One region of the Streptomyces sp. NPDC096310 genome, then DNA from elsewhere that is predicted to be linked to it. Evidence: predicted binding sites of a transcription regulator. Region 1 holds the regulator's gene; the other holds the start of a gene.
What was found. The regulator HrcA, encoded in region 1, represses chaperone genes, less so after heat shock. The targets are predictions, from matches to a motif close to TTNGCACTCNGNNNNNCNGAGTGCNAA.

Region 1 (11,257 bases):
CGGGCGGGCCGTCCCGAGAACGCCCGGGTCAGCTCGGTGCGTACGAACAGCGGGTTGGTCATGGCCTGTTTGTGCAGAGCGTTCGCCCCGGACTCCGGACAGACGAGGAACGCGGTGCCGAGCTGCGCGGCGTCGGCGCCCGCGGCGAGTACGGCGGCGATCTGGCCGCCGCGCATCAGCCCGCCCGCGGCGATGACCGGCAGCTCGACGGCCTCCCTGACCTGTGCGATCAGCGAGAGCAGCCCGATGCCGGCGCCGTCGGTGGACGGGTCGTCGCGGTGCGTCCCCTGGTGGCCGCCGGCCTCGATGCCCTGCACGCAGACGGCGTCGGCGCCGGACCACTGGGCGGTCTGGGCCTCCTCGGCCGTGGTCACGGTGACGACGGTGTACGTACCGACGCCCGCGAAGGCGTCGAAGGTCGTCCTGGTGGGGCAGCCGAAGGTGAAGGAGACGACCGGTACCGGGTCGTCGAGCAGGATCGCGAGCTTCGCCTCGTACGCGTCGTCCCGCCCGGACTCGGGGTCGCCGAGCGGTGTCTCGTACCAGGTGGCCTCACCGGCGAGCTGGTTGCGGTAGACCTCGACGGCCGCGTGGTCGGCGTAGTGCGGCTGCGGCATGAAGAGGTTGACGCCGAAGGGGCGGCCGGTGAGGCCCCGGAGCTGCTTGATCTCTTCGTACATGCCGTCGACCGTCTTGTACCCGGCGGCCAGGAACCCGAGGCCCCCGGCCTCGGAGACGGCCGCCGCGAGCTGCGGGCAGGACGCGCCGCCCGCCATGGGGGCCTGCACGATCGGATACCGGCAGAGATCGGTCAGTGCGGAGGACATGCACGCATGGTGCCATGTCGGCCACGGCACCTCCGAATCGGTACCGCGCAGGGCGGGACGAGGGGCCCGGGGGCCTGCCCCCGAACCCTGACCGACCGGCCCGCCGCACCGTCCGCCGAGGGCAGCGTCCAGGCACGTACGCCTGGCCGTCCTGCCGCCCGTTCAAGGCTTCCTTCAACGGGGAGAACGGCCCCGGCTACTGTGCTCGCCCGAGGGCAACCGCCCGGCCGGACGGGCGGCAGGAGCCGCGGGGCCCGCCTACCGCCCGTTGAACGCGTCCTTCAACCGCGAGAACAACCCCTGCTGCCCTGGCTGGAATTGACCGGTGGGCCGTTCCTCGCCGCGGAGCTGGGCCAGTTCGCGCAGCAGGCGTTCCTGCTCCGGGTCCATCTTCGTCGGGGTCATCACCTCGACGTGGACGATCAGGTCGCCCCGGCCGCCGCCCCTCAGGTGCGTGATGCCGCGGCCGTGCAGCGGGATCGACTGGCCGGACTGGGTGCCGGGCCGTACGTCGATCTCCTCCACGCCGTCCAGCGTCTCCAGCGGGCACTTCGTGCCCAGCGCCGCCGCCGTCATCGGGATCGTGACCGTGCAGTGCAGGTCGTCGCCGCGCCGCTGGAACGTCGCGTGCGGGACCTCGTGGATCTCCACGTACAGGTCACCGGCGGGGCCGCCGCCCGGGCCGACCTCGCCCTCGCCCGCGAGCTGGATACGGGTGCCGTTGTCGACGCCCGCCGGGATCTTGACCGTGAGCGTACGGCGCGAACGGATCCGGCCGTCGCCCGCGCACTCGGGGCACGGCGTCGGTACGACCGTGCCGAAGCCCTGGCACTGGGGGCAGGGCCGCGAGGTCATGACCTGGCCCAGGAAGGACCGGGTGACCTGCGAGACCTCGCCCCGGCCGCGGCACATGTCGCAGGTCTGGGCGGAGGTGCCGGGCGCGGCGCCCTCGCCGGAGCAGGTCGTGCAGACGATCGCCGTGTCGACCTGGATGTCCTTGGTCGTACCGAAGGCCGCCTCGTTGAGGTCGATCTCCAGCCGGATCATCGCGTCCTGGCCGCGCCGTGTCCGCGACCGCGGGCCGCGCTGCGACGCCGTGCCGAAGAACGCGTCCATGATGTCCGAGAAGTTGCCGAAGCCGCCGGCTCCGAACCCTCCCGCGCCACCGCCCCCGCTGGAGGACAGCGGGTCGCCGCCGAGGTCGTAGACCTGCTTCTTCTGCGGGTCCGACAACACCTCGTACGCGGCGTTGATCTCCTTGAAGCGCTCTTGCGTCTTGGGATCGGGATTGACATCCGGGTGCAGCTCGCGCGCGAGCCTGCGGAATGCCTTCTTGATCTCGTCCTGAGATGCGTCGCGGCGCACGCCGAGTACGGCGTAGTAGTCCGTGGCCACTTACGACTCCGCCAGGATCTGTCCGACGTAACGTGCCACTGCGCGTACCGCTCCCATCGTTCCGGGGTAGTCCATGCGGGTCGGGCCGACCACGCCGAGTTTGGCGACTGCCTCGTCGCCCGAACCGTAGCCGACCGCGACGACGGACGTGGAGTTGAGGCCCTCGTGGGCGTTCTCGTGCCCGATACGTACGGTCATGCCGGGGTCCGCGGCCTCACCGAGGAGCTTGAGGAGCACCACATGCTCCTCCAGCGCCTCCAGCACCGGCCGGATGGTCAGGGGAAAATCGTGTCCGAAGCGGGTGATGTTGGCGGTTCCGCCGATCATCAGCCGCTCCTCGGTCTCCTCGACCAGGGTTTCCAGCAGGGTCGCGAGGACCGCCGACACGGTCCCCCGGTCCTCCTGCTCGAAGGAGTCGGGCAGGTCCTGCACGAGCTGCGGGACGTCCGCGAAGCGGCGCCCGACGATCCGGCTGTTGAGCCGGGCCCGCAGGTCCGCGAGGGAGGTCTCGCCGAACGGCGCGGGACAGTCGACCAGACGCTGCTCGACCCGTCCGGTGTCCGTGATCAGGACGAGCATCAGCCGGGCGGGCGCGAGCGCCAGCAGCTCCACGTGCCGCACCGTCGAGCGGGTCAGCGAGGGGTACTGCACGACGGCCACCTGCCGGGTGAGCTGCGCGAGCAGCCGTACCGTACGGCCCACGACGTCGTCGAGGTCGACGGCGCCGTCCAGCAGGTTCTGGATGGCGCGGCGCTCCGGCAGCGACAGGGGCTTGACCCCCGCCAGCCGGTCGACGAAGAGCCGGTAGCCCTTGTCGGTCGGGATGCGCCCGGCGCTGGTGTGCGGCTGGGCGATGAAGCCCTCGTCCTCCAGCACCGCCATGTCGTTGCGTACGGTCGCCGGGGAGACGCCGAGTTTGTGGCGCTCCGTGAGCGCCTTGGAACCGACCGGCTCCTCCGTGCCGACGTAGTCCTGGACGATCGCGCGCAACACTTCGAGTCTGCGTTCGCTGAGCATGGCGCACACCTCCCGATGTCGTCCGTCGTCCTTCGCCCGCCGTGGCACTCGCCGGCGCCCGTTGGCACTCGTTCCGGAGGAGTGCCAGAGGCTCCCGGTTCAGTGTACGGCCGTAAGGCGTACACGGAGCAAGGGCGGCCGACCAGGCTACCCGGCGGATCCCGGCGGATCCCGGCGCCGGATGTCAGTGGTCTCCCGTAGCGTCCCGGTATGGACGTCCGTTGGGAAGAGCACGGGTGGGAGCGGCTGGGGCCCGGAGTGGGCCGCAGACGCCTGCCGGGGTGGGACGCGACCGTCGGTCTGGTGGTCGGGGAGCGGGGCGCGCTGCTCTACGACACGGGGTCGACGCTGTGGGAGGGCGCCGGACTCCGGGCGGGGACGCGGGCGCTGCTCGGCGGCCGGCGCGTGACACATGTCGCACTCAGCCATCCGCATTTCGACCATGTGCTGGGGGCGGCGGCGTTCTCGGGCGTGGCGGTGTACGGGGCGGTCGGTCTGGCGGAGCTGCTGGCCGGGGAGGGGGCCGCGGGGAGTCTGTACGAGGAGGCGGTACGGGAGGGGGTCGCGGAGGCGGAGGCGGCCGAGGCGGTGGATCTGCTGGTCCGGCCGGGGCACGCGGTGTGCGGCGAGCTGACGGTGGACCTGGGCGGCGGGCGGCGGGTGGTGCTGGCGAACGCGGGGCCGGGGCACACGGCGCACGACCTGGCGCTGCTGGTGCCCGGGGCGGGCGGCGGGGCGGGGGGTCCCGGTGGGCCGGCGGTGCTCTTCTGCGGGGACCTGGTGGAGGAGTCGGGCGAGCCGCAGGCGGGCCCCGACGCGGTCCCGGCGCGCTGGCCCGCCGCCCTGGACCGGCTGCTGGCGCTGGGCGGCGGGGACGGGACGGTGTACGTGCCGGGGCACGGGGCGGTGGTGGACGCGGCGTTCGTACGGGCGCAACGCGACGCGCTGGCCGCGCGGTTCGGCGGTTCGGGGGCGCCCTCGTAGCCCCGCGGTCACGCCCCGCCTATCGTCGTCCGCATGCGCAGCTACAGCCCCGATCTGACGCCCCCGTGGAAGAAGCCCACGCCCGCGCCGGAGGTCCCCGCCGAAACCGATCTGGTGGTCGAGGAGGTGACGACGGGTTTCTGCGGCGCGGTGATCCGCTGCGAGAAGACCGCCGAGGGGCCGACGGTCACCCTGGAGGACCGCTTCGGCAAGCACCGTGTCTTCCCCCTGGTGGCGCGCGGCTTCCTGCTGGAGGGCCGGCCGGTGACGCTGGTCCGGCCGCGCCCTGGCGGTCCGGGCGCCGGCGCCGCCGGGCCGGCCGCCCCGGCCCGTACGGCCTCGGGCTCGGTCGCCGTGCCGGGCGCCCGCGCGCGGGTGGCGAGGGCGGGCCGGATCTATGTGGAGGGGCGGCACGACGCGGAGCTGGTGGAGAAGGTCTGGGGCGACGATCTGCGCATCGAGGGCGTGGTCGTGGAGTTTCTGGGCGGCATCGACGATCTCCCGGCGGTGGTGGCCGAGTTCGTCCCCGCGCCGGACGCCCGGCTCGGCGTGCTGGTCGACCATCTCGTACCCGGCTCGAAGGAGTCCCGTATCGCGGCGGCGGCGGCCGGGCCGGACGTCCTGGTGGTGGGCCACCCGTACATCGACGTCTGGGAGGCCGTGAAGCCGTCCTCGGTGTCCATCGCGGCCTGGCCGAGGGTGCCGAGGGGTGAGGACTGGAAGACGGGCGTGTGCGAGGCGCTGGGCTGGCCAGCGAACACGGGGGCGGCGTGGCAGCACATCCTGTCCCGGGTGCACTCCTACCGGGATCTGGAGCCGGCGCTGCTGGGGCGGGTGGAGGAGCTGATCGACTTCGTCACGGTCGGCGGTGAGTCCTGACCGGGGGAAGAGTCCCGAACCTGCTGGTGTCGAGCTCGATCCCGAGCATGTCGAGGGGTAGCGGATCACCGAACTTGGCGGTCCGCTCCACTCGATAGTCCGCGTTTTCGCCGCTGCCGGTCGGCTCGGTGAGCAGCGCGCAACGCGCCTCCGTCGGGTCGATGATGAGATAGGCCGGGACACGGCCCGCCGCGTAGATCGAACGCTTGACGCCGTAGTCACGGTCGATGCTGGTTTTGGAAACGACCTCAAGCACCAGAGTGACGGCCGGGGCGGGAACCAGGCGCCCCGGCCCCTCAAAAGCACCGTGCTCGACCACGACGAGGTCCGGCTGTGGCTCGGCGGGCTCTCCCGGGATCGAGAGGTCCTGGGTCTGGACCGGATACCAGTGGTCGATCGGGATCTGCCGTTCCACGAACAGCACGATCAGGTTATGGACCCAGTCGGGCCCAGCCATCATCACGATTTCATCCCTGAGGAGTTCCGCCTTGAGCTTCCCGGGAACCTCAAGGCTCCTGTAGCAAGCTTCCAAGCTCTCGTGCCGCTCGGCGGTGGTTTCGGTGATCGGTCGCTCATCCACAGCGGTCATCTCCGTGAGCCTCCACATTCCGCCGCTTCTGTTAGCGGCAGAGCAGGAGAACAGCCTAAGCAGCCACACCCGAATCCGCGGGGATTCACACCGGCGGGTGATCAGTCCACCAGGTCCCTGACGACTGCGTCCGCCAGGAGGCGGCCCTTCAGCGTCAGCACCGCGCGGCCCGCCTCGTACGGCTCCGGTACGAGCAGGCCGTCGGCCAGGGCGCGGACGGCGGCGGTCAGGCCGGCCGGGCGGAGGAGGGACAGCTCGCAGCCGTCGGCCAGGCGCAGTTCCAGCAGGATGCGCTCGACCCTGCGGTCCTCCTCGGTGAGCAGTTCGCGGCCCGCGCCCGGGGAGCGGCCCTCCGCGAGGGCCTGGGCGTACGCGCCGGGGTGCTTCACGTTCCACCAGCGCACGCCGCCGACGTGGCTGTGGGCGCCGGGGCCCGCGCCCCACCAGTCGGCGCCGCGCCAGTACAGCTCGTTGTGGAGGCAGCGCGCCTGCTCCGTGGTGGCCCAGTTGGACACCTCGTACCAGGAGAAGCCGGCCTCCGCGAGCACCTGGTCCGCGATGAGGTAGCGGTCCGCGTGCTCGTCGTCGTCCGTCATGGGGACCTCGCCGCGCCGGATGCGGCGGGCGAGCCCGGTGCCCTCCTCGACGATCAGCGCGTAGGCCGAGATGTGGTCGGGGCCGGCGCCGACCGCCGCCGCGAGGGTGTCGCGCCAGTCGGTGTCGGTCTCCCCCGGCGTGCCGTAGATCAGGTCGAGGTTCACGTGGGCGAACCCGGCGGCGCGGGCCTCCGCGACGCACGCCTCGGGGCGGCCCGGGGTGTGCGTACGGTCGAGGACCTTCAGGACGTGCTGTTTGGCGCTCTGCATGCCGAAGGAGATCCGGTTGAAGCCGCCCTCGCGCAGGGCGGCGAGGTAGGCCGGGTCCACGGACTCGGGGTTCGCCTCCGTGGTGATCTCCGCGTCCTCCGCGAGCCCGAACTCGTCACGGATCGTGCCCAGCATCCGTACGAGGTCCCCGGCGGCGAGCAGGGTCGGGGTGCCGCCGCCGACGAAGACCGTACGGACCTGGCGCGGGTCGTCGCCGAGGACCTTCCTGGCCAGCCTGACCTCGTCGGCGAGGGTGTCAGCGTAGTTGTCGCGGGAGGCCAGCACTCCGCCGGAGCCGCGCAGCTCGGTCGCCGTGTACGTGTTGAAGTCGCAGTAGCCGCAGCGGGTCGCGCAGTACGGAACGTGCAGGTAGAAGCCGAGCGGTCGGTCCGCCGCTCCTGCCAGGGCGTGCCGGGGCAGCGCTCCGGTCTCGGGCATGGGGTCACCGTCGGGCAGTGCGGAAGGCATGCACCCAGTGTCCCGTACGCGAGGGGAAGGGCGGGACGGGGCTGGACGGGGCTGGACGGGGCTGGATTCCACCCGGCCCGCCGCGCCCCGCCCGCCCGTGATCACTCCGCCTGGAGCACCAGCAGCGCCAGGTCGTCCCCCGGCGGCGCCTCCGCGAATTCGTGCACCGCGCGCCGTATCCGCTCCGCCACCCCCTGTGCCGTCAGCCCGGCGCACTGCGCGAGGGCCCGCGCGAGCCCGTCGCCGTCGTCGAGCATCCGGCGGCCCGAGCGTCGCTCGGTGACGCCGTCGGTGACGCAGAGCAGCGTGTCCCCGGGCTCCAGGTCGAAGGTGCTGCTCTCGTACGCGACCTTCTCCACGACCCCGAGCAGCACCTGCGGCTCGGCGGCGGTCCTCACGGTGCCGTCGGGACGCAGGAGCAGCGGCAGGGGGTGGCCGGCGCTGGCGAGGACGCACCGTACGCCGCCGCCGTCCGGCAGGGGCGTCAGCTCGCCGTACAGCAGCGACAGGAAGCGGGCCTGGCGGCCCTCGGGCGGCCCCGGAGGGCTCGCCAGGGCTCCGGGCGGCCCCCCGGGCCCGCCGGCCGCCCCGACGGCCGTCAGGGACGCCGGTTCGGCCGCCTCCGTCGCGTCGTCGAGGAGCAGCCGGTTGAGGCGGTCGAGGACCGGACCGACCCCGTACCCCTCGCGCGCGAGCAGCCGCAGCCAGGGGCGGGCGAGGCCGGTGACGACGGCGGCCTCGGGGCCGCTGCCCTGGACGTCGCCGAGCATGAAGCACCAGCGATCGCCGGGCGGGCACGGGAAGACGTCGTAGAAGTCGCCGCCCGCGAGCCCCTCGTCGCTCGGTTCGTACACGAGGGAGCTGGCGACGCCGGGTATGCGCGCCATCTGGGTGGGCAGCAGTCCGCGCTGGAGGACGCGGCTGATGGTGGCCTGCCGGGTGTAGCGGCGGGCCGCGCCGATACCGAGGGCGACGCGCCGGGCGAAGTCCTCGACGAGGGAGGTCACCGCGTCGGGGACGGCGCTCTGCCCGGGGCGCCCGAGCAGGAGTGTGCCCAGGGCGCGGCCGTTCGCGACGAGCCGGCAGGCGAGCGCCGCGCCGTCGCCCACCGCGCCCTCGAAGGCCGGCCAGGGCACCGGCACCGGGGTGCCGTGCGGCGGGCCGGGGAGCCGCGGCGGCTCCTTCGCCAGTGTGGCGCGCAGCGGCTCGATACGGGACTCGTCGGCATGCCAGACACGGGCGAGCCGGGGCGCCGCGCCCGCCTGTGCTCCGTCGCCGTCCAGCCAGACCGCGCACCAGTCGGCCAGGCGTGGCACCAGCAGTTGGCCGGCGAGCGCGGCGACCAGGTCCTCGTCGAGCTGTCCCGCGAGCAGTTCGGACGCCTCGGCGAGGAAGGAGAGGGCCCCTCCGCCGGCCCACTCCGGTTCGTCGCGGACCGTACGCCGGGGTGCGGGGGCCAGGATCTCGGCGGCGCGCAGACCGCGGCGCAGGGCGGGCTCGGCCGGTCCGCCGTCGGGTCCTGCTTCCCGCCCTTCGAGGGGGAGCCGGGCCCAGACCGTCTTGAGGCCGGCACGGTAGGTGATGCCCCAGCGTTCGGCGAGCGCGGAGACGAGCTGCAGCCCACGGCCGTACTCGGGCGTGCCGGAGGGCGGCGGTCCGTTCGGGTCGCTCTGGAGGGACCGCGTCGGGTGGTGGTCGGAGACTTCGAGGACGAGCGCGGCCGGTTCGTCGCCTGCCCGTGCCCCCGCGAGGTCCCCGGAGGGATCCTCGCAGGGGGCTTCGAGCCGGCAGAGCAGTTCGACGGTGGTGCCCGCGTGCACGACCGCGTTGGTGACGAGTTCGTCGACGATCAGCACGGCGTCGTCGGCGAGGAGATCGGTGCTGTGCGTGCCCGGGGAGCAGCCTGTCTCCCCTTGGCAGTAGGTGCAGGTGGCGAGCAGCCCGAGGCTGGTCCAGTCCGCGAGCGCCGCGCGTGCGAAGCGGCGTGCGGCGGACGGTGCGAGCGGGTTGCCGGGCAGGCTGGTACGGGAGATGGACCGCGCGTCCCTCCGTAACGGCACCTGGGGTGCCGGACGGTGGCGGGTGTCGCGCGGCATCGGAATGGGCCCCACTGCGGCTCCTGATCCGGTTCTGGCGTTGTGCCGCTTACGATCCCGACAGAGTGACAGACGGAGGGCGTTCCTACGCACCGAGTCATGGAAGTCGCCGGAGATTGCCCCCGGGCCTTGACAGCGGGATCCGCACGGGCGGGCGGACCGGCCGCCGTAGGGGTGGCGCGGCGGTGGCGCGGAGTGCGGGCCAAAGCTCCGGAACCGCGTGCGAAACAGCCCCGGACAGAGCATTCTTGCCTCGCTGGCCGAAAGACACAGGCCGGACAAGGACCAACAAGGATGATCAGCACATGAACGGCACAGCGGTCGGCACGGAGCGCGCGGGCATTCTGCTCGTCGACGACATGGAGGACAACCTCACCGCGCTCGAAGCGGTGCTGGCCTCGCTGGACGAGCGGCTCGTACGGGCCCGTTCCGGCGAGGAGGCGGTGGAGGCACTGCTGCGCCAGCCGTTCGCGCTGATACTGCTGGACGTCCGGATGCCCGGCATGGACGGCTTCGAGACCGCGTACCGGATCAAGCGGCTCGACCGGGCCAAGGACATCCCGATCATCTTCCTGAACGGACCTGGCTCCGACAGCGGTTACGCCTACCGGGGTTACGCCACGGGCGCGGCGGACTTTCTGACCAAGCCGTTCGACCCGTGGATGCTGCGGGCCAAGGTCAGCGTCTTCCTCGATCTGCACCGCAAGAACCGCCAGTTGGAGCGGGCGCTGGCGCGCGAGCAGGAGCAGCTCGGGGAGGTGGCCGGCCGGCTGGCGAAGATCGAGGACGCGCTGCGGAGCGACGCGCCGGAGCATCTGGCCGATCTGCGGCGCCACTTGGAGCGGATCGAGGACGCGCTGGGCGAACTGCGGCGCGGGCGGGACCGGTAGGCCGGCGAGCCGGCAGATCGATGAGCCGGTAAGTCGACAGGCAGTTGGACCGATAAGGCGCTGGACCGAGGGGGCGCTGGACCGGCGGGGCGTCGGACCGGCAAAGCGTCGGACCGGCAAGGCGTCGGACCGGCGGGGCCGCGAGTCTGCCCTCGCGGCCCCGCCCCCGCACGTCATGTCCCGCGTCAGGCCTCGCGGGAGCCCTCGTACATCTCCTCGATCAGATTCTTGTACTCCCGCTCCACGACGGGCCTCTTGAGCTTGAGGCTGGGCGTCAGCTCACCGTGCTCGATGTCCAGATCGCGCGGGAGCAGCCGGAACTTCTTGATGGTCTGCCAGCGCTGCAGGCCCTCGTTGAGCCGCTTCACATACCCGTCGACGAGCTGCTCGACCGCCGCCGAGGCGACCACGTCGGCGTACGGCCGGCCGGCCATGCCGTTCTCGGCCGCCCAGCCGAGGATCGCCGGCTCGTCGAGCGCGATCAGCGCCGTGCAGTAGTTGCGGTCGGCCCCGTGCACCAGGATGTTGGAGACGAACGGGCAGACCGCCTTGAACCGGCCCTCGACCTCGGCCGGGGCGATGTACTTGCCGCCCGATGTCTTGATCAGGTCCTTCTTGCGGTCGGTGATCCGCAGATAGCCGTCGTTGGACAGCTCGCCGATGTCCCCGGTGTGGAACCAGCCGTCGGACTCCAGCACCTCCACGGTCTTCTCCGGCAACCCGTGATATCCGGCCATCACCCCCGGGCTGCGCAGCAGGATCTCGCCGTCGTCCGCGATCCGTACCTCGGTGCCGGGCAGCGGCTTGCCGACGGTGCCCGTACGGTACGCCTCGCCCGGGTTGACGAAGCTGGCCGCGCTGGTCTCGGTCAGCCCGTACCCCTCCAGGATGTGGATCCCGGCGCCGGAGAAGAAGTAGCCGATCTCGGGCGCGAGCGCGGCGGAACCGGAGATGGCGGCGCGCAGCCGGCCGCCGAACGCCTCGCGGAGCTTGCTGTACACGAGCGCGTCGGCGACCTTGTGGCGGGCACCGAGGGCGAACGGCACGTTCCTCGTGCCCGTACGGCGGAAGTTGTCCTGGGCGGCGACGGCGTGCTCGCGGGCGACCCCGGCCGCCCACTGGAAGATCTTGTACTTGGCGGGGCCGCCGGCCCGTGCCTTGGCGGCGACGCCGTTGTAGACCTTCTCGAAGATCCGCGGCACGGCCGCCATGTAGGTCGGCCGGACCACCGGAAGATTGTCGATGA
Region 2 (11,257 bases), on a different contig from region 1:
CCAGCCGACGCCGCCGTCCGCGATGACGTGCACGTACCGGCCGCCGGACTCGTCCATGTAGTCGCGGCGGGCCGCCGCGACATCCGCGACCGCCGTCGCCATCGGCACCTGGATGCCCAGCACGTTACGGGTGGTGTGCGCCGCGCCGCCGCCGAAGCCGACCAGCACGCCCGCCGCGCCCGTACGCATCAGGTGCAGGGCCGCGGTGTACGTGGCGCAGCCGCCGACGATGACCGGGACGTCCAGCTCGTAGATGAACTGCTTCAGGTTGAGCGGCTCGGCGGCCCCCGAGACATGCTCGGCGGAGACCGTCGTACCGCGGATGACGAAGATGTCGACCCCGGCGTCCACGACGGCCTTGGAGAACTGAGCCGTGCGCTGCGGCGAGAGCGCGGCGGCCGTGACGACGCCCGAGTCGCGCACCTCCTTGATGCGCCGGCCGATCAGCTCTTCCTTGATCGGCTCGGCGTAGATCTCCTGGAGCCTGCGGTTCGCGCTCGACTCGTCCAGTTCGGCGATCTCGTCGAGCAGCGGCTCAGGGTCCTCGTACCGGGTCCACAGACCCTCCAGGTTGAGGACGCCCAGACCGCCCATCTCGCCGATGCGGATGGCGGTGCGCGGCGAGACCACGGAGTCCATCGGCGCGGCCAGGAACGGCAGCTCGAACCGGTAGGCGTCGATCTGCCAGGCGATCGAGACCTCCTTCGGGTCCCGGGTGCGCCGGCTGGGGACGACGGCGATGTCGTCGAAGGCGTACGCCCTGCGGCCGCGCTTGCCGCGCCCGATCTCGATCTCAGTCACGATGTGTGGCCTTTCCCTCTACGTCTGCCGTCCCAGTATCCCCGTATCCCCGCGGTCACTCCTCAGGGAGGACCGCGCGAGGCCGCGCCCTCGGGCGGCGCGCCCGAGGGTGCGGCCTTCACCGTCCGGGTACGGCGTCAGCGGCCCGTGTAGTTCGGCGCCTCGACCGTCATCTGGATGTCGTGCGGGTGGCTCTCCTTGAGGCCCGCCGACGTGATCCGTACGAAGCGGCCCTTGCGCTCCATCTCGTCGATGGAGGCGGCGCCCACGTACCCCATCGTCTGGCGCAGTCCGCCGACGAGCTGGTGCAGTACGGCGGAGAGGGGGCCGCGGTAGGGGACCTGGCCCTCGATGCCCTCGGGGACGAGCTTGTCGTCGGAGGCGACCTCGCCCTGGAAGTAGCGGTCCTTCGAGAAGGAGCGGCCCTGGCCGCGCGACTGCATCGCGCCGAGCGAGCCCATGCCGCGGTACGACTTGAACTGCTTGCCGTTGATGAACTGCAGCTCGCCCGGCGACTCCTCGCACCCGGCGAGCAGGCTGCCGAGCATGACCGTGCCGGCCCCGGCCGCGAGCGCCTTGCCGATGTCGCCGGAGTACTGGAGGCCACCGTCGCCGATGACCGGGATCCCGGCGGCCTGGCACGCCACGGCCGCCTCGTAGATCGCCGTGACCTGCGGCACGCCGATGCCGGCGACGACGCGGGTCGTACAGATCGAGCCGGGGCCCACGCCGACCTTGACGCCGTCCACACCCGCGTCGATCAGCGCCTGGGCGCCGTCCCGGGTGGCGACGTTGCCGCCGATGATGTCGACGGCGACCGACGACTTGATCTTGGACATCCAGCTCAGCGCGTTGCTGTTGTGGCCGTGCGAGGTGTCCACCACGAGGAAGTCGACGCCCGCCGCGACCAGCGCCTGGGCGCGCTCCAGCGCCTCCGGGCTGGCGCCGACGGCCGCGCCGACGAGCAGCCGGCCCTCGGCGTCCTTGGCCGCGTTCGGGTACTTCTCGGCCTTGACGAAGTCCTTGACCGTGATCAGGCCCTTGAGGATGCCCGCGTCGTCGACCAGCGGCAGCTTCTCGATCTTGTGACGGCGCAGGAGCTGCATGGCGTCCACGCCGGAGATGCCGACCTTGCCGGTGACCAGCGGCATCGGGGTCATGACCTCGCGCACCTGGCGCGTACGGTCCGCCTCGAAGGCCATGTCACGGTTGGTGACGATGCCGAGCAGCTTGCCCGCGCGGTCGGTGACCGGGACGCCGCTGATCCGGAACTTGGCGCAGAGCTGGTCCGCCTCGGTGAGCGTCGCGTCCGGGTGGACCGTGATCGGGTCGGTCACCATGCCGGACTCGGAGCGCTTCACCAGGTCGACCTGGTTGGCCTGGTCGGCGATGGAGAGGTTGCGGTGCAGCACCCCGACGCCGCCCTGCCGCGCCATGGCGATCGCCATGCGGGACTCGGTGACCTTGTCCATCGCCGCGGAGAGCAGCGGGATGTTCACCTTGACGTTCCGCGAGACCAGAGACGCGGTGTCCACCTGGTTCGGCAGCACTTCCGAGGCGCCCGGCAGCAGCAGCACGTCGTCGTATGTCAGCCCGAGCGTCGCGAACTTCTCGGGCACTCCGTCGACGTTTGCAGTCATGACACCTTCCCCAAATGGCCTTGATCGGTGCGGATGTCCATGCTAACGGCCTCTGCGGGCCTCTCATTCCACGCTTGAGATCACCGATCCGGCTTTGTACGTTCGTACGGCGAACGGCCGCGTACGCGGACGCGTGCGCGGGGAGTGCGCCCGGGACGCGTCCCGGTCACTGTCCCGCGAGCGCCCGCAGCCGGCTCAGCGCGCGGTGCTGGGCGACCCGTACCGCTCCCGGGGACATGCCCAGCATCTGTCCGGTCTCCTCCGCGGTGAGCCCGACGGCGACCCGCAGCACCAGCAGCTCGCGCTGGTTCTCCGGCAGGTTGGCCAGCAGTTTCTTGGCCCATTCGGCGTCGCTGCTGAGCAGCGCGCGCTCCTCGGGCCCCAGGGAGTCGTCGGGCCGCTCGGGCATCTCGTCGGACGGTACGGCCGTGGATCCCGGGTGCCGCATGGCAGCCCGCTGGAGGTCGGCGACCTTGTGTCCGGCGATGGCGAAGACGAACGCCTCGAAGGGCCGTCCGGTGTCGCGGTAGCGCGGCAGCGCCATCAGTACGGCGACGCAGACCTCCTGTGCGAGGTCCTCGACGAAGTGGCGCGCGTCACCCGGCAGCCGGTTGAGTCTCGTACGGCAGTAACGCAGCGCGAGCGGGTGGACGCGGGCCAGAAGGTCGTGCGTGGCCCGTTCGTCACCGTTGACGGCGCGGTGAACGAGCGCACCAATCACCGTGGGCTCGTCTTCGCGCATCGGTCCATGGTGCCTTGGCGGCTGTTGATCGGTGGCACTGCGTCCGTAGTTGTGCACCGAAGCGTTATGAGCGGGTGCGGCAGAACTCATTTCCTGCGCTCTCCCCTCGCGCTCGTCCGACTCGTCCCCGTGGAAGTCCACATCTCAAGGATGCGGCATTGCGCGGGAAACGGGTGTGTACGGACGTACGTTGCCTCACCCGGCGCCCGGAAACCACCACGTACCGTCCGGAACGCCGCCCTTCGCGACCGCCCGGAACGCCACCTCGCCCGCCGTCGGGAACCGTCGGCGGGCGAGGGGTCAGGACCGGTCGTACGTCAGCGGACCAGCCCCCACCGGAAGCCGAGCGCCACCGCGTGTGCCCGGTCGGAGGCGCCGAGTTTCTTGAAGAGCCGCCGGGCGTGCGTCTTGACCGTGTCCTCGGAGAGGAACAGCTCACGGCCGATCTCGGCGTTGGAACGGCCGTGGCTCATGCCTTCGAGCACCTGGATCTCACGCGCCGTGAGCGTGGGCGCCGCGCCCATCTCGGCCGACCGGAGCCGACGCGGGGCGAGCCGCCAGGTCGGGTCGGCGAGCGCCTGGGTGACCGTCGCGCGCAGCTCGGCACGCGAGGCGTCCTTGTGCAGATAGCCGCGGGCCCCGGCGGCGACCGCGAGCGCGACCCCGTCCAGATCCTCCGCGACCGTGAGCATGATGATCCGGGCGCCGGGATCGGCCGAGAGCAGCCGGCGGACGGTCTCGACCCCCCCGAGCCCGGGCATCCGCACGTCCATCAGAATGAGATCCGACCGATCGGCACCCCAGCGGCGGAGGACTTCCTCGCCGTTGGCCGCGGTCGTCACGCGCTCGACACCGGGCACGGTCGCGACCGCGCGGCGGAGCGCCTCTCGGGCAAGCGGGGAGTCGTCGCAGACGAGGACGGATGTCATGACCGTCCTCCGCAGCTAGTGCGCGTCACCTTGAGCCTCCAGGCTGGGTACATATCGTCACCTGTGCGATTGACGCTCTCGGACATGTGCCCGATCGCTCATTCTCTCAACCGCCTCGCACATTCAACGACGGTCACTCGAAAGAGTTACGGGTCCGGCAGCCTACTTCGGCACTCCCCGTAAGGAGTCGCACACGGAGGAGAGCGGCGGTAAGTCTTCCGGTGCCCAGTGGAAGCTATGCCCCATTTAGCGGCTTTTCTTCACTTTTGCTGGTGTCTGTGGCTAGATTCGCAATGAGTCATATTTACATCTACTTACATAGTAGATGTACGGTCGGGAGCACCGGTGCGGTACGCGCCGGGCTCGTACCCGGCGTCCAAGCGGCGCGTATCCGCCTCAGCACGGTTTCAAGGGGACATGAGCAATGGCAGATTTCTCCCGCCTTCCCGGACCGAACGCAGATCTGTGGGACTGGCAGCTCCTCGCAGCTTGTCGTGGTGTGGACAGTTCGCTCTTCTTCCACCCGGAGGGGGAAAGGGGCGCGGCACGAAGCGCGCGTGAGAACTCGGCGAAAGAGGTGTGCATGCGATGCCCGGTCCGCGCGGAGTGCGCGGCGCACGCGCTGGCGGTACGGGAGCCGTACGGCGTGTGGGGCGGGTTGACCGAGGACGAGCGTGAGGAGCTGATGGGGCGGGCTCGCTCCCGGCTGATCACGGCGCACGCCTCCGCGCCGTCCACGGCGTCGGCCTCGGCACCGGCTTCCGCGGGCGCGCCGGGGCCGGGCGGGGGCGCGGGTCCCGGGGGGCATCAGGGGATGGACTGAACTCGGCCTCTCCTCAAGGAAGAAACGTTTCCGCACGCCTCCGGTACGCTCCCTGTACGCCTCCACCCCGCCTCCAGCCCCTCCGCGGAGGCGCATGTCCGCATGTCCGCGGCTCAGCGCGCGGCGGCGCTGGTGAGCTGGTCCAGCATGGCCGCGACGGCCGGGACCCGCGCCAGGTCCGGCAGCGTGAGCGCGACGATCTCCCGCTCCACGGACGGTTCGACCCTCAGCGCCCGCACGCCTTCGGTACGGACCGACTCCATCGCCAGCTCCGGCAGCATCGCCACCCCGAGCCCGGCCGCGACCAGTCCGACCACCGCCGGGTAGTCGTCGGTCGCGAAGTCGATCCGGGGCGTGAACCCCGCCGCCCCGCAGGCGTCGACGAGCTGGGTACGGCAGCGCGGGCACCCCGCGATCCACGGTTCGCCGGCGAACGCACCGAGCGCGGCGCCGTCCGCGTCCGCGAGCCGGTGGCCCTCGGGGACGAGGACCACGAGCCGGTCCTTGAGCAGCGGCCGGACGGCCAGGTCCTCCCATTCCGTACCGGAGTCGCCGTACCGGAACGCCAGTGCCACCTCGCAGTCGCCGTCCCGCAGCATCGCCGCCGAACTGGGCGGCTCGGCCTCGACGAGTGAGACGCGGGTGCCGGGATGGGCGGCGCGCAGGGCCGCCAGCGCGGTGGGGACGAGGGTGGAACTGCCGCTCGGGAAGGAGACCAGCCGGACCCGGCCCGCGCGCAGCCCGGCGATGGCGGCCATCTCCTCCTCCGCCGCGGTGAGTCCGGCGAGGATGCCGGTCGCGTGGCGTACGAGCGCTTCACCCGCCTGGGTCAACCGCGTCTCGCGGCCGGTGCGGACGATCAGCGGGGTGCGGCCGGAGGTTTCCAGCGCCTTCATCTGCTGGCTGACGGCGGGCTGCGTACAGCCGAGCTCGCGGGCGGCGGCCGAGAAGGAGCCGGTGGCGGCCACGGCGCGCAGCACGCGGAGATGGCGGGCCTCGATCATTCCTCGCATGTCCTGAATATAAGTGATCCTTGGGGGTATCGATCATTATTGAGTGGATCACTTGTGCGGGGGTGGTTAGCGTGTGGCCATGAATCTTCTGACCGTGAATGTGGGACGGCCCCGGGCCGTGGAGTACACGGACGCGCCGGGCGGTGCGACGGGGATCGACAAGCGCCCGGTCGAGGGCCCCGTCCGGGTGACCGACCCGGGCGCCAAGGGCGAGGGGGCGAGCGGGCTCTCCGGGGACGCGGTCTGTGATCTGCGCCATCACGGCGGCACCGACCAGGCGGTGTACGCGTTCGCGCGGGAGGATCTCGACTTCTGGGAGCGTGAGTTGGGGCGGCCGCTCCCCAACGGCACCTTCGGCGAGAATCTCACGACGTCCGGTCTCGACATCATGAACGCGCGGATCGGGGAGCGCTGGCGGGTCGGTTCCGAGGTGGTGCTGGAGACGACGAGCGGGCGGATTCCGTGCCGTACGTTCCAGAGCTGGCTGGGCGAGAAGGGCTGGGTCAAGCGCTTCACCCGGGAGGCGGTGACCGGTGCCTATCTGCGGGTCATCACTCCGGGCGAGATCCGCGCGGGTGACCCGATCGAGGTGGTTCACCGCCCGGACCACGAGGTGACGGTGGGCCTGGCGTTCCGGGCGGTCACCACGGAGCGGGAGTTGCTGCCACGTGTCCTGGCGGCCGGAGAGGCGTTGCACGGGGAGGAGTTGAGGATCGCACGGGAGTATGTGGAGAAGCACGGCGAGCGCGGGTAGGTCCGGTCGGCGTCCGGTGAGCGCGGCGGACGGTTCTGGACGGGGCCGGGGCCGCCGCGGCGCAGGCACTACCGTGCGCGTATGACGACTGCTCTGATTACGGGCTCGACGGCGGGCATCGGCGCCGCCTTCGCGCGACGGCTGGCGGCGGACGGGCACAATCTCGTGCTCGTCGCCCGCGACACCGAGCGCCTGCGCGACCAGGCCACCGAACTGCACGACCTGCACGGCATCGAGGCCGAGGTGCTGACCGCCGACCTGTCGACGGAGGCCGGGATCGGGGCGGTGGAGAAGCGGCTCTCGGATGCCAAGCACGCGGTGGATCTGCTGGTCAACAACGCGGGCTTCGCCAACAAGGGCCGTTTCCTCGATGTGCCGATGGCCGATGAACTGACGATGCTGAAGGTGCACTGCGAGGCGGTGCTGCGGCTGACGTCGGCCGCGGTCGGCGGCATGAGGACGCGCGGGCGGGGCGGGGTCGTCAATGTGGCGTCGGTCGCCGCGTTCGTGCCGCGCGGGACGTACGGCGCGTCGAAGGCGTGGGTCGTGCAGTTCACCCAGGGGGTGTCGCGGGATCTGGCGGGGTCGGGGGTACGGCTGATGGCGCTGTGCCCCGGTTTCGTACGGACCGAGTTCCATGACCGGGCCGGGATGGGCACGGACAACATCCCGGGGTGGATGTGGCTGGACGCGGACAAGCTGGTGACGGCCGCGCTGGCCGATCTGGCGCGCGGGAAGACCGTGTCCGTACCGGATCCGCGGTACAAGGCGCTGATGGGTGTGGTGAAGTTGACCCCGCGCGGGCTGCTCGGCGGGGTCACGTCGAAGACGGGCCGCAAGTACGGCCCGCAGTAGGAGCGGGCGTCACCGGCACCGGCGCTACGGGGTCACCGGCACCAGCGCCAACGGGGCGCGGACACCGGCGGTAAAGAATCACCGGCGCCGACGGTAAGAGGATCGCCGGCACCACAGCAACAGCGAGGCCCGGCACCCCTTCCGGGGTACCGGGCCGGCTGTGCGTCGCGGGCGAGCCGCGTCGGGTTCAGCCGTGGGACTCAGTGGCTGTGGCCGTGGCCGCCGTGGCCCGCGTCGGCCTCTTCCTCGGCCGGCTTCTCGACGACCAGGGTCTCGGTCGTGAGCAGCAGCGCGGCGATGGAGGCGGCGTTCTCCAGGGCGGAGCGCGTGACCTTGACCGGGTCGATGACACCGGCCTTCACCAGGTCGACGTACTCGCCGGTGGAGGCGTTGAAGCCGTGGCCCTTGTCCAGCTCCGCCACCTTCGAGGTGATGACGTAGCCCTCAAGGCCGGCGTTCTCGGCGATCCAGCGCAGCGGCTCGACGACGGCGCGGCGGACGACGGCGACACCGGTGGCCTCGTCGCCCTCCTTGCCGAGATTGCCCTCCAGCACCTTGGCGGCGTGCACCAGGGCGGAGCCACCACCGGAGACGATGCCCTCCTCGACCGCGGCGCGGGTCGCGGAGATGGCGTCCTCCAGACGGTGCTTCTTCTCCTTCAGCTCCACCTCGGTGGCGGCACCGACGCGGATCACGCAGACACCGCCGGCCAGCTTCGCGAGGCGCTCCTGGAGCTTCTCACGGTCCCAGTCGGAGTCCGTGGACTCGATCTCGGCCTTGATCTGGTTGACGCGGCCGGTGATCTCGTCGGCGGCACCCGCACCGTCGACGATGGTCGTGTCGTCCTTGGTGACGGTGACGCGGCGGGCGGAGCCCAGCACGTCCAGACCGGCCTGGTCGAGCTTGAGGCCGACCTCCTCGGCGATGACGGTCGCACCGGTGAGGGTGGCGATGTCGCCGAGCATGGCCTTGCGGCGGTCACCGAAGCCGGGGGCCTTGACCGCGACCGCGTTGAACGTGCCGCGGATCTTGTTGACGACGAGGGTGGAGAGCGCCTCGCCCTCGACATCCTCGGCGATGATCAGCAGCGGCTTGGAGCTGCCGCCCTGGATGACCTTCTCCAGCAGCGGGAGCAGGTCCTGGATCGAGCCGATCTTGCCCTGGTGGATCAGGATGTACGGGTCGTCGAGGACGGCCTCCATACGCTCCTGGTCGGTCACCATGTAGGGAGACAGGTAGCCCTTGTCGAAGGCCATGCCCTCGGTGAAGTCCAGCTCCAGACCGAAGGTGTTGGACTCCTCGACGGTGATGACACCGTCCTTGCCGACCTTGTCCATCGCCTCGGCGATCAGCTCGCCGACCTGCTCGTCCTGCGCGGAGAGCGCGGCGACGGCGGCGATGTCGGACTTGTCGTCGATCGGGCGGGCGGTCGCGAGCAGCTCGTCGGAGACGGCCTTGACCGCGGCGTCGATGCCCTTCTTCAGGGAGGCCGGGGAAGCGCCCGCGGCGACGTTGCGCAGACCCTCGCGGACCAGCGCCTGGGCCAGCACGGTGGCGGTGGTGGTGCCGTCACCCGCGATGTCGTTGGTCTTGGTCGCCACCTCCTTCACGAGCTGGGCGCCCAGGTTCTCGTACGGGTCGTCGAGCTCGACCTCGCGGGCGATCGTGACACCGTCGTTGGTGATGGTGGGGGCGCCGAACTTCTTGTCGATGACGACGTTGCGGCCCTTGGGGCCGATCGTCACCTTCACCGTGTCGGCAAGCTTGTTGACGCCGCGCTCAAGGGCGCGACGGGCGTCCTCGTCGAACTTCAGGATCTTCGCCATGGGAGCTTCTCTGTCCTCTCAAATGAGCTGCGCCCCTGTCCACCCGGCATTCGCAGGGGGGCCAGGGGCGCAGCTCAAAAGCAAAAGTAAATCTTGGGTGAGTTACTTCTCGATGATCGCGAGCACGTCGCGAGCCGAGAGGACGAGGTACTCCTCGCCGCTGTACTTCACCTCGGTGCCGCCGTACTTGCTGTACAGAACGACATCGCCGACGGAAACGTCGAGCGGAAGCCGCTCGCCGTTCTCGAAACGGCCCGGGCCCACGGCCAGGACGACGCCCTCCTGGGGCTTCTCCTTGGCGGTGTCCGGGATAACCAGGCCAGAGGCCGTGGTCTGCTCGGCGTCGAGCGGCTGGACCACAATGCGGTCCTCGAGCGGCTTGATGGCAACCTTGGTGCTGGCGGTCGTCACGATCCGACCTCCCCCTTCGGAGATCTCACGGGGTTAACTGTCTGAGGGTGGCGACCAGATGGACCCGTCGTCGCGGGTGCCGGATCCGTCAGTCGCGCTTTGGCACTCTCCAGTGGGGAGTGCCAGGTCTGACACTATGGCCGCGATTAGCACTCGGTCAAGCGGAGTGCCAATACAGATCGTCGCGGCGTGCCCTCCGAGGGGGAAACGCCGGCGAAAGGGGCATCGTTCCGTACGCACGTACGGGCCTTGGGCGTACGTGCGGTTCAGTCGGTACGGGGCGCTTCCCCGGCCGGTGTCCCGCGCACGACCCCGTGGACCGCGCCCCGGCACTTCGCCGTTCTGGCCCCGGTCCGTCCCGGCGGCGCGGGGCGCCCGCAGTCCCGGCGTACGACCACGGCGCGCGCGACCGGCTCGGGCGCCCCCGAGGCCGTCCCCGAGCTCGCCCGGACCTCGTGGACCTCCCGCGCCTCACGGGGTGCGACTTTCTCCGCCGCCTTGCGCCCGAGCCGTTCGATGGGGTCCACCGACTGCGCACAGCCGGCGGTCAGGAGCGCACCGGCCGCCAGCACTCCGGCCAGCAGCCGGTGCCCGGGTCTCATACGTAGTCCTCCAGCCTGGCCACGGCGTACCCCTTGTCCGTGATCACCTTCATGGCGTGCCGGATCATGTCGGGCATGGTGCCCTTCCAGTCCTCGCGGCCGCGGAAGTGGGTGAGGACGATGTCGCCGGGATGCAGGTCCCGGTCCCACTCACGCCACTCCATGTGGTCGGGGTAGGCCTCGGCGGTCCACAGCGGCACGGCCCGTACGCCGCAGCTCTTGGCGGCCCGCAGCGTGTCGTGGTTGTAATTGCCGTACGGCGGCCGGAAGAGCGTGGGCCGCTTGCCGTACCGCTTGGCCAGCTTGTCCTGCTGGTCGCAGATCTCGGTGCGCTGCTCCTCGTAGGAGAGCCCGGGCAGGTAGGGGTGGTTGAGCGTGTGGTTCTGGATGGTGACCCCGCGGTCCTGCATCTGCTTGAAGTAGCCGTAGTTGTCGTTGATGACGTAGTCGCTGAGGAAGGCGGTGTACGGGATCTTCAGCTCGGTCATCATCCGCAGCAGGTCGGGGTCCTTCTCCGAACCGTCGTCCATCGTCAGGAAGACGACCCGGTCCTTGACGGGGACCGTGGTGAAGACGGGCGGCAGGTTCTCGCCCTCCTCCTCGTCCTCGATCTCGAAGCCCTTCCGGTTGGTGATCTCCGGCTTGACGGCGGGCGCGGGGGGCGCGGCCAGGGGTGTACTGGCGAGCCCCCACTTCTTCGCCGCGACGGCGCGCGCGGCCTGTGTGCGGCGCGTCTGCTCGGCGTACGAGAGCGTCCCCGCGCCGCCCTCCTGCTGCCCGTGGGGCGCGCCGGGAGCCGCCTGGCCGTGTTCGCCGGACTCACCGTGCTCGCCGGGCCTGCCGTGCCCCACCGGTCCTCCG

Region 2: a site for HrcA is predicted at 9,941-9,967, ahead of groES (co-chaperone GroES). Genes of this name have one in related genera too.

Annotation. Positions count from the first base shown of each region.
Region 1 covers NZ_JBIWFO010000008.1:221,048-232,304, forward strand. The annotation lists gene ACIQ7D_RS18735 (nitronate monooxygenase) at 1-827, opposite strand, end outside; gene dnaJ (molecular chaperone DnaJ) at 1,086-2,222, opposite strand; gene hrcA (heat-inducible transcriptional repressor HrcA) at 2,223-3,239, opposite strand; gene ACIQ7D_RS18750 (MBL fold metallo-hydrolase) at 3,450-4,223, shown strand; gene ACIQ7D_RS18755 (DUF3097 domain-containing protein) at 4,257-5,102, shown strand; gene ACIQ7D_RS18760 (Uma2 family endonuclease) at 5,080-5,691, opposite strand; gene hemW (radical SAM family heme chaperone HemW) at 5,793-7,025, opposite strand; gene ACIQ7D_RS18770 (SpoIIE family protein phosphatase) at 7,127-9,121, opposite strand; gene ACIQ7D_RS18775 (two-component system response regulator) at 9,427-10,011, shown strand; gene ACIQ7D_RS18780 (AMP-dependent synthetase/ligase) at 10,197-11,257, opposite strand, start outside.
Region 2 covers NZ_JBIWFO010000030.1:22,787-34,043, forward strand. The annotation lists gene ACIQ7D_RS33665 (GuaB3 family IMP dehydrogenase-related protein) at 1-801, opposite strand, end outside; gene guaB (IMP dehydrogenase) at 939-2,441, opposite strand; gene ACIQ7D_RS33675 (sigma-70 family RNA polymerase sigma factor) at 2,608-3,183, opposite strand; gene ACIQ7D_RS33680 (response regulator transcription factor) at 3,501-4,112, opposite strand; gene ACIQ7D_RS33685 (WhiB family transcriptional regulator) at 4,537-4,935, shown strand; gene ACIQ7D_RS33690 (LysR substrate-binding domain-containing protein) at 5,049-5,939, opposite strand; gene ACIQ7D_RS33695 (MOSC domain-containing protein) at 6,028-6,702, shown strand; gene ACIQ7D_RS33700 (SDR family NAD(P)-dependent oxidoreductase) at 6,784-7,557, shown strand; gene groL (chaperonin GroEL) at 7,758-9,383, opposite strand; gene groES (co-chaperone GroES) at 9,486-9,794, opposite strand; gene ACIQ7D_RS33715 (hypothetical protein) at 10,061-10,396, opposite strand; gene ACIQ7D_RS33720 (polysaccharide deacetylase family protein) at 10,393-11,257, opposite strand, start outside.